One region of the Rhodococcus sp. G6(2025) genome, then DNA from elsewhere that is predicted to be linked to it. Evidence: riboswitches for the same ligand, from Rfam matches in the RefSeq annotation. Region 1 holds a riboswitch; the other holds the start of a gene.
The links. Region 1 has a riboswitch for S-adenosylmethionine ahead of ACLIVD_RS29940 (putative leader peptide). Riboswitches for the same ligand answer to the same signal wherever they lie in the genome.

Region 1 (4,206 bases):
GACCGGCGCCGATCGCCTGCGACAACTCCACCGTGGGGATCCACAGACCGTTGTCGAGCACCTGCTGCTGGGCGTCGGCGACGAGCGCGCTCCGCTCGGTGGTGTCGGTGGTGGCGAGTTGCTTCGCGAGCACGTCGTCGAGCGCGGGAAACGGTCCGCGGTTGTTCAGGTTGCGGCCGTCGAGGCCGAACTGGGTGCGGAGGATGTCACCGTCGGCGCGGGTGCTGTTGTAGTAGGTGGCGTCGAAGTCCTTGGAATTCTGGCGGGCGATGGACTCCGGAGTGGACACGAGATTCAGCTGCAGATCCACTCCCACCTCTTTGAGCTGCTGCTGCACCAGTTCGAGGATGGCCTGGTTGCCGGCGAACACGGAGCTGAACAGAACGGGGAAGCTCAGCTTCTGACCGCTCTTCTCGCGGATGCCGTCGGCACCGGGAACCCAGCCCGCCTGATCCAGAATCGACTTCGCCTTCTCCGGGTCGTACGACACGTCCGGCAGCGCCACGTAGCCCGGGGTGCGACTGGCCAGCGTGCTGGTGGCGGGTGTGAAGTTGGGACCGAGTACGGTGTCGACCAGTTCCTGCCGGTTGATCGCCGGGACCAGCGCGCTGCGCACGACGGGGTCGACGAGCGGTCCGCGAGTCACGTTGGGCTGGAAGCCGAACGGGGTCCCGGGGTTCGACGTGGTGAGCACCTGCCCGCCCGCGCCTTCGATCTGCGGGGCGTCCTGCGGCAACGCGTCACTGATCGCGTCCAGCTGTCCCGAGGACAGGCTGCCCGTGCGGACGCCGGATTCGGGCACGACGCTGAACTCGATGGTGTCGAGGTAGGCCTCGCCGTCATGGCCGAACACGTCCGAACCCCAGTTGTATCCGGCGCGCTTGGCGAGGGTCACCGACTTGTCCTGCTGGTAGTCGGCGTACGTGAACGGTCCGGTGCCCGAGATGGTGCCGGTGCACCGTTCTTCGGCGGACTTCGCGACGGACGCATCGGACAGGATGCCCAGCTGCGGGGTGGACGACGCCTGCAGGAACTGCGCGTTGGGTGCGGCGAAGTCGACCTGCGCCGTCAGCGGGTCGATCACGGTGGTACCGGTGTAACCGGCGAGGTAGCTGGCACCGAGCGGGGCCTTGGCGCCGGAGAGGGTGTTCACGATGGCGTCGAGATTCTTCTTCACCGACTCCGCGGTGAAAGGCGTTCCGTCACTGAACGTCACCCCCTCCTTCAGGTGGAACGTGAAGGAGGACGCGTCGGCGCCGGTTTCCCAGCTCTCGGCGAGCCACGGCTTCAGTTCGCCCGTCTCCGGGTCCTGGTCGGTGAGCGAGTCCACCACCTGACGAGCCACGTAGACCGTCTGATTCGTGCCCGACTGCGCGGGGTCGGCGCACGTGGGTGCCTGGGACAGGCCGTAGCGGAGTGTGCCGCCGGGCTGCGCGGGGCCCGCATCCGCGGAGGAACTGCTGGAACCGCCACCGCAGGCGGTGAGCGCCGTGGCCAGCACGGCAACGGCACCGATACCTGCTGCGATGCGGGCACCGCGGTGGGGCGAGGACAAAAGCACTGATGGCACCGAGAACTCCGTGATCTCGAAGAAGTGCCGTGCGTGCTGCCAAGTCGATTCGGCAGCGCTCACGCGCACAGGAAGGTGAGGGACACCGGATCCGACGCGGATGCGGTGTGAAGAGCCGGAACCCCGACGGATCGGGGTGTCAGGTCAGCTGTGACAGATCGAGGTGGACAGCCGGCAGAGATCGACGTGGAGACGCCCCCAGGCGCTCACGAAACCTTCGGTCAACATCGTTCCTCCATCGATCCCGGCGGTAGCACCCGCACCCGCAGGGCGGGGGGTTGCTGCGACGTCAACGAGCCAGGTCTCTCGGTCGCTCTGGATGGTCGTTACCGAGTGTAAGAGATCGCCGGTCGCCGCGCCACACGGACCCCCGTTACCCCACGGCCTGCCGGGGCGGGAGTTCCCGCCGCGACAGAGCGGGCCGGAGACCGAGATGTTCACGCAGGGTGGAGCCTTCGTATTCCGTTCGGTACGAACCTCGCTCCTGCAATTCGGGCACAAGCAGGTCGACGATCTCGTCGAGTCCGGTGGGCACCAGATACGGCGAGACGTTGAACCCGTCCGTGGCCCCACTGCGAACCCACCGGGTGAGTTCGTCGGCGACCTGCCCGGGAGTACCGGCGAATCCGGAGCGCTGGGTGGTCGCGATCGCAACCTGACGCAGCGACAGGTTCTGCGCCTCTGCCAGGGCCCGCCATTCCCGGGCGATGGCGAGCGGATCCTTTCCGTCACGCGCCGCCCCACGGGTGACGGAGATCGGCGCGGGCACCGGATCGAATTCGGGCAGTGGACCGTCCGGGTCGCGATCGGACAGATCGCGGCCCCAAACCTGACCGACCAGCGACAACGCCGTCTGCCCGGTGTACTGGCCCTCGAGAACCCAGCGCACCTTCTCCTCCACCTCGGACGCGTTCTCCGCGAGCACGATCTGCGTGCCCGGCAGAATCTTGACGTCGTCCTCGGGACGGCCGGCACGACGCAGTCTCGCCCGGATGTCCTCGGCGAAGGCGAGCGCCTCGTCGAAATGCGTTCCGTGCCGGGAGAAGATCACGTCGGTGTGCGCGGCCGCGAAGTCCCGGCCCGCCGGTGAGTCGCCGGCCTGGAAGATGACGGGATGCCCCTGGGCGCTGCGCGGCAGCGTCGGAGTGATCGTGACGTCGAACTGCGACGTGCGCCGGGACACCTCCCGCACCCCGTCCGGGGTCGACCACGACGGCGCGTCGGTGCTCGTCGCGACCGCGCCGTCTACCCACGCATCCCAGATCGCCCGGGCGGTGTCGAGGAACTGCCCGGCCCGCTCGTACCTGTCGGCGTGATCGAGGAAGCCGCCGCGCCGGAAGTTCTCACCGGTCCACGCGTTGTCCGTGGTGACGGCGTTCCAGCCGGCACGGCCACCGGACAGCAGGTCCAGCCCGGACAGCCGCCGGGCGAGGTCGGCGGGCTCGTTGTAGGTGGTGTTCTGGGTGGCCACCAACCCGATGTGCCGGGTGATGCCGGCCAGCGCCGCGAGCTGGGTGATCGCGTCCGGCCTGCCCACGATGTCGAGATCGAGAATCTTGCCTTCCTGTTCCCGCAGGCGCAGGCCCTCACCGAGGAAGAAGGCGTCGAACAGGCCGCGCTCGGCGGTCAGTGCCACCCGACGGAACGTTTCGAAGTCGATCTGCGACCCGCTCGACGGATCGGACCAGATCGTCGTGTGGTTGACGCCCTGGAAGAAGACACCGAAGTGCACCTGGGCGCCGGGTCTGGCGTACGAGTTGTCGGTCATGTTCTCCACAACCTTTCAGCGAGAGGAGTCTTCGAGGCGCTCGGCCTGGAATCGGGTGACGGGACGGTCGAGGCCCAGCGTGCTGCGCAGGGTAGAACCGGGAATGGGACGGTGCGCGATGCCGGCACGGAGAAGTGCCGGGACCACGGACCGCGCGAGCACCGGAAGATCCTCGTCGACGACGGCCGGATGCAGGCGCACACCGTCGACGTGCGTATCCAGGGCCCGCAACAGTTCCAGCAGACCGGTGGCATCGCCGGCGAACGACAGCCGTCCGCTCGGCGGGGCAGGCGTCGACGAGCCGAGCGCGACATCCAGTTCGGCGACCACCAGCGGTGCGCCGCCGGCCTTCGCGCGCCCGGCGGCCCCGACGGTGTCCGCGAGTGTCGGTCCGGACACCAGCACCACGTCGACCAGCGACGGATCCGTGTGCCCCGCGCGGCCGAACACCACCAATTGCCCCTGCGGTGGCCGGGGCACGATGGCCGGACCCTTCACCGAATACGTCTCGCCCCGGAAGTCGATGTAGTGCAATCGGTCGCGGTCGACGAAACGTCCGGTGGCGTAGTCGCGGATCACCGCGTCGTCCTCCCACGAATCCCACAGGTCCCGGACCACGGTGATCGCGTCCCGCTCCTCCCGCGCGAGGTCGGCGGGTGTGGTGACCTCCGCCCGGCCCAGTGCGCTCGCGACCCGCGGGTCGGTGTCGCGCGCCGCGATCCAGCCGCCGCGACCGCGCGACGCGTAGTCGAGCGTCGCGAGCTGGGAGGACGTGTGGAACGGCTCGGCGTACGTGGTGCCGACGACCGGTACGAGTCCGATCGTGCTGGTGGTCGCGGCGACGAACGCTGCGCGGTTCACCGCGTCG
Region 2 (4,206 bases), 2.3 Mb from region 1:
CACGGGGCGTCGCCAGGGCGCTGTCGAGGAGGGCCAGCTCCTTGCGGGCGGCGCGGGCCTCCACGGCGATGAGCACCTCGAGGTCCACCAGGACGGTGACGCTGTCGGGGTCGCGACCGTCGGCGACGAGTTCGGCGCGGATCCGTGCGCGTTCCTGCTGCGCCTCACGCAGATCGGACGCCCGGATCCGGACGACGTTCGGCGGGAACGACGTGAGGTCGAGCTGATCCGTCGAATCGGCGGTCAGGTCCACCCAGTAGTCCGCGCCGTTGATCGGCCGCGTGCCGGTGGCACCCTCGGCCGCCGGGTGGTGGCCGGAGCCGGTCAGTTCGACGGCGACGCGAAGTGGACGGGATACGAAGGCATTGTCTCGAGACATAGGGGTTCCTCGGGAATGACGTGTGAATGAAACGGAGCTGGAAGAACGGTCAGCTCGAACACATACCCGAGGCGGTTCGGCACAGATCGACATGCCGACGGCACCAGTGAGCAATCATTGTGCTCCCAGCCTGCGATGCCATGCGGTCATACTAGCGCGTCCCGCGAAAAACGCGTCTCCGGCACCGGATTCCACTGGCCGCTCTCCTTGGCGTAGGTCCAGCTCCGGCGGCCCGCCACCAGGGTGCGCACCGCGTCGACCAGCCGATCCACGTCCTCGGAGCAGCTTCCGAGACCCACACTCACCCGCACGGCGCCGTCGGGCCTGCCGAGGCGGCCCAGCAGAGGATGGGCGCAGAACCGCCCGTCGCGAACTCCGATTCCATGTTCGGCGGAGAGGTAGGCGGCGATCTCTCCCGGCTCGAACCCGTCGATCGTGAACGTCACGATCCCCACGGTGTCGGGGGCGTCCGACCACAGCCGCAGGAACTCCAGGCCGTCGACGGAGCCGAGGCCGTCGAGGAGCCGGCCGGTGAGTGCCGCCTCGTGTGCGGCCACCGTGCCGAAGTCCAGCTCGGACAGTGCATCGCACGCGGCGGCGAGCGCCGCCGCGCCGAGCACGTTGGGGGTTCCGGCCTCGTGCCGGGCAGGGGCGGGCGCCCACTGGGTCGATTCGACGGTCACGTTCCGGACCGCCCCGCCGCCTGCGAGATAGGGCTCGGCGGCGTCCAGCCAGTCCCGGCGGCCCACCAGCACACCGGCGCCGAAGGGGGCATACAGCTTGTGCCCGGAGAACGCGAGGTAGTCGACGCCCCACTCCTCGACGTCGATGCGCCGGTGCGGCGCGAGCTGAGCGGCGTCGACGAGAATCCGTGCGCCGCAACGATGCGCCACCTCGGCGAGGGCGGCGATCGGCAGAACCTCGCCGGTCACGTTGGATGCACCCGTCACCGCGAGCAGGGCGGTGGGCTTGGAGCACAGTTCTGCGACGAGCAGGCGGACCGTCTCCTCCAGCGTGTCCGCCGCCCTCACGACGCGAGAGTTCTTCCACGGCAGCAGGTTCGCATGATGCTCGATGTCGAGGACGACGGTGCTGCCGGGGACGCAGCCGGCCAGCAGATTCAGCGAGTCGGTCGTGTTCCGGGTGAAGACCACCACCTGGTCCTCCCCCGCTCCGACGAACCGGGCGACAGAGTCGCGGGCGTTCTCGTAGCACTCGGTCGAGACCCGCGACGCGTAGCCGGCGCCGCGGTGCACGCTGGAGTACGTCGGTAGCAGTGCCCCGATCCGGTCGGTCACCTGCGCCAACGCCGGCGCACTGGCGGCGTAGTCGAAGTTGACGTAGGCGCAGTCGCCGCCCTGAACGAGCGGAACCCGCAGGTCGGAGCCCGAAACCTGGGCCAAGGGGGCAACACACACGTCAGCGGTCAGTACAGCAGTCATCACGACATCCCTCGTAGTCAGGGACTCGTCGCAGGGTCGGTGCCCTCTCGGAGTCCGCGCTTGCCGGGTCCGGTATGGACCTCAGCCTGGTCGTCACCCGGAGCACCCCGCCGCGGTGGAGGGTTGCCGACCAGCTAGCCGGGGCTTGACGCTGGTACTCGTGACCTGTTTCGAAGATTGCAGGATCGACGCGCTGTTGTCAACCCGAAACCCGGAGGGTCCCGGATCCGGGACCGAGAACTCGCGTCAGTTGGGAGTCACCCCGAGGAGCGGGGCGAGCTGATTCGCAATCGGGTTGAGGTCCAGCCTGTTCGGGTCCTTCTTGGGCGTGGAGTCCCACGGCTGAACGGTGGCGGGGTCGCCGAACACGATCCGGTTCGCACTGCGGACGCCGGTGAGACTGCCCTGTGGGGCTTCGCAGGACGCGGCGGTGTTCTGCGGGAAGTCCTGCTGCGTGTCGTCGAAGTTCGGGTCGTTCCGCTTCATCTCCTGGAGGATCGCCTGGGTGCCCTCGTAGCCGACGGTGCACGACGGCGGATTGTTGGTCTCGGCCACCAGGCCCAGGTGCACGGTTCCGTCGTCGGGCGCAATGGTCGACGACGCTGCCGCCACCCCCGGCAGGTACACGAACAGGGTCTGCAGGGCGGTGGCTTGCACCGAGATCGCCTTCGCCGTGACGGACAGGTTGGCGAGGTTCGTCGTGGCACCGGGTCCGGCCTCCGAGACGAGTTGCCCCAGTAGATCGCTCGCCGGATTTCCGTTGTCGATCAGCCGCCGGACGTCCGGGTCGCTGCTGCGCAGACGATCCGCGAGCGAGTCCAGGTCGGCACTGAAATCCTTGATCGCCGAGGACTGTTCGGACTGCGTATCCAGTACAGTGCGACCGTCGCGCACCAAAGCCATTGTCCGATCGAGCGATTCGGAGCCCGACCCCGACAGCCCGGACAACGAATCCGCGAGCGACTGAAGGTCTTTGCCCTTGCCGTCGAATGCCGCACCGAGTTCCGTCACGACGGTGTGGAGCGCGTCGATCGGCACGGATTCCGTCAATCCCCGTGTGCTGGCGAGCAATTCTTCGACGGGCACCGGCGTCGACGTGTCGGCGGCGGCGATTCGGGACCCGTCCGCGAGGAACGGCCCCCGATCGGTGGCGGGCCGAAGGTCGACGTACTGCTCGCCGATCGCCGACCTGTTGGCCACGACGGCTTTCGCGGAGGCGGGAATGTCGGGCGCGCTCGTGTCGATCCTCAGTTCGACGACGACGCCGTCCGGGGTCAGGGACATGTCCCCGACGCGGCCGACCGGCACGCCGCGGTAGGCGACTTCCGCATTGGTGAAGATGCCGCCCGACGTCTCCGATTCGAGGTGCACGGTGTATTCGCCGAACCCGAGGAGATTGCCCAGGCGCACATAGTTGGCACCCACGTAGACGAGGCCCGTGAGAGCCACGAGAACGAAGCCGATCAGCTGCCACCGGACGAGCGGCGACCTCACCGTCGACCCTCGATGTCGCGTCGCCCGAACGCCGTCCCCGCTGCGGCTGGCAGGCACCGGTTCGCGAAATGACTGTTGATGGCGGCGGCAGACACAGGCACTCCGATGACAGTGGGATACGTGAGACAAGCGGTCACACATATATCTAGTCCGGTCGCCGTAGCAGCGCAAACTCCGAACCACCCTCGGTGGCGCACGTCACTCGACGGTCTTGACTGAATTTTCAGTTTGGAATATCTTCGGTTCCCAACAGGACGTGATGACAGTCACCTCCGCCCCGAAATGTGAGGTCCGCAGTGTCCACGAATCTCGACCCGACGACGCCCCTCGACGACACCGCCCCCTCCCCGCCGGAGGACCGCTTCGGACACGTCGAGACGATCGGCGTGGAATACATCCCCGAATCGGAACGCGATTCGCGACCGCTCAACATGCTCGCCGTGTTCTTCGGCGGCAACCTGGCGTTCTCGGTGATCGTGTTCGGCTGGCTCCCCATCACGTTCGGACTCGGGTTCGGCAGCGCGATCGCGGCCAGCGCGGTCGGCATCGGACTCGGCACGCTCCTCATCGCTCCCCTGTCACTCCTGGGCCCGCGCACCGGCACGAACAACACCGTGTCGAGTGGTGCGCACTTCGGAGTGAGCGGACGGATGATCGGCTCGGGGCTCACCCTGCTCTTCGCCCTCGCGTACGCCGCGATCGCGGTCTGGACCTCGGGTGACGCGCTGATCGCCGCCGCCCACCGCCTGCTCGGCACACCGGTCGACAACGGCATGCTCGCCCTCGGCTACGGCATCATCGCCGCCGAGATCGTGGCCGTCGCGCTGTTCGGCCACGGCACGGTGGTCGCGCTCCAGAAGTTCGTGCTGCCCGTCGTTGCCGCGCTGCTCC

Region 2: linked by a shared signal. The riboswitch ahead of ACLIVD_RS03690 (aminotransferase class V-fold PLP-dependent enzyme) and the one ahead of ACLIVD_RS29940 (putative leader peptide) in region 1 are both predicted to bind S-adenosylmethionine.

The regions. Positions count from the first base shown of each region.
Region 1 is NZ_CP179750.1:6,468,314-6,472,519, forward strand. It holds gene ACLIVD_RS29935 (ABC transporter substrate-binding protein) at 1-1,561, opposite strand, end outside; gene ACLIVD_RS29940 (putative leader peptide) at 1,715-1,798, opposite strand; SAM riboswitch class I at 1,803-1,896, opposite strand; gene ACLIVD_RS29945 (NtaA/DmoA family FMN-dependent monooxygenase) at 1,944-3,338, opposite strand; gene ACLIVD_RS29950 (LLM class flavin-dependent oxidoreductase) at 3,354-4,206, opposite strand, start outside.
Region 2 is NZ_CP179750.1:762,220-766,425, reverse strand. It holds gene ACLIVD_RS03700 (LLM class oxidoreductase) at 1-379, opposite strand, end outside; gene ACLIVD_RS03695 (putative leader peptide) at 429-497, opposite strand; gene ACLIVD_RS03690 (aminotransferase class V-fold PLP-dependent enzyme) at 526-1,821, opposite strand; SAM riboswitch class IV at 1,873-1,987, opposite strand; gene ACLIVD_RS03685 (MlaD family protein) at 2,068-3,315, opposite strand; gene ACLIVD_RS03680 (purine-cytosine permease family protein) at 3,612-4,206, shown strand, end outside.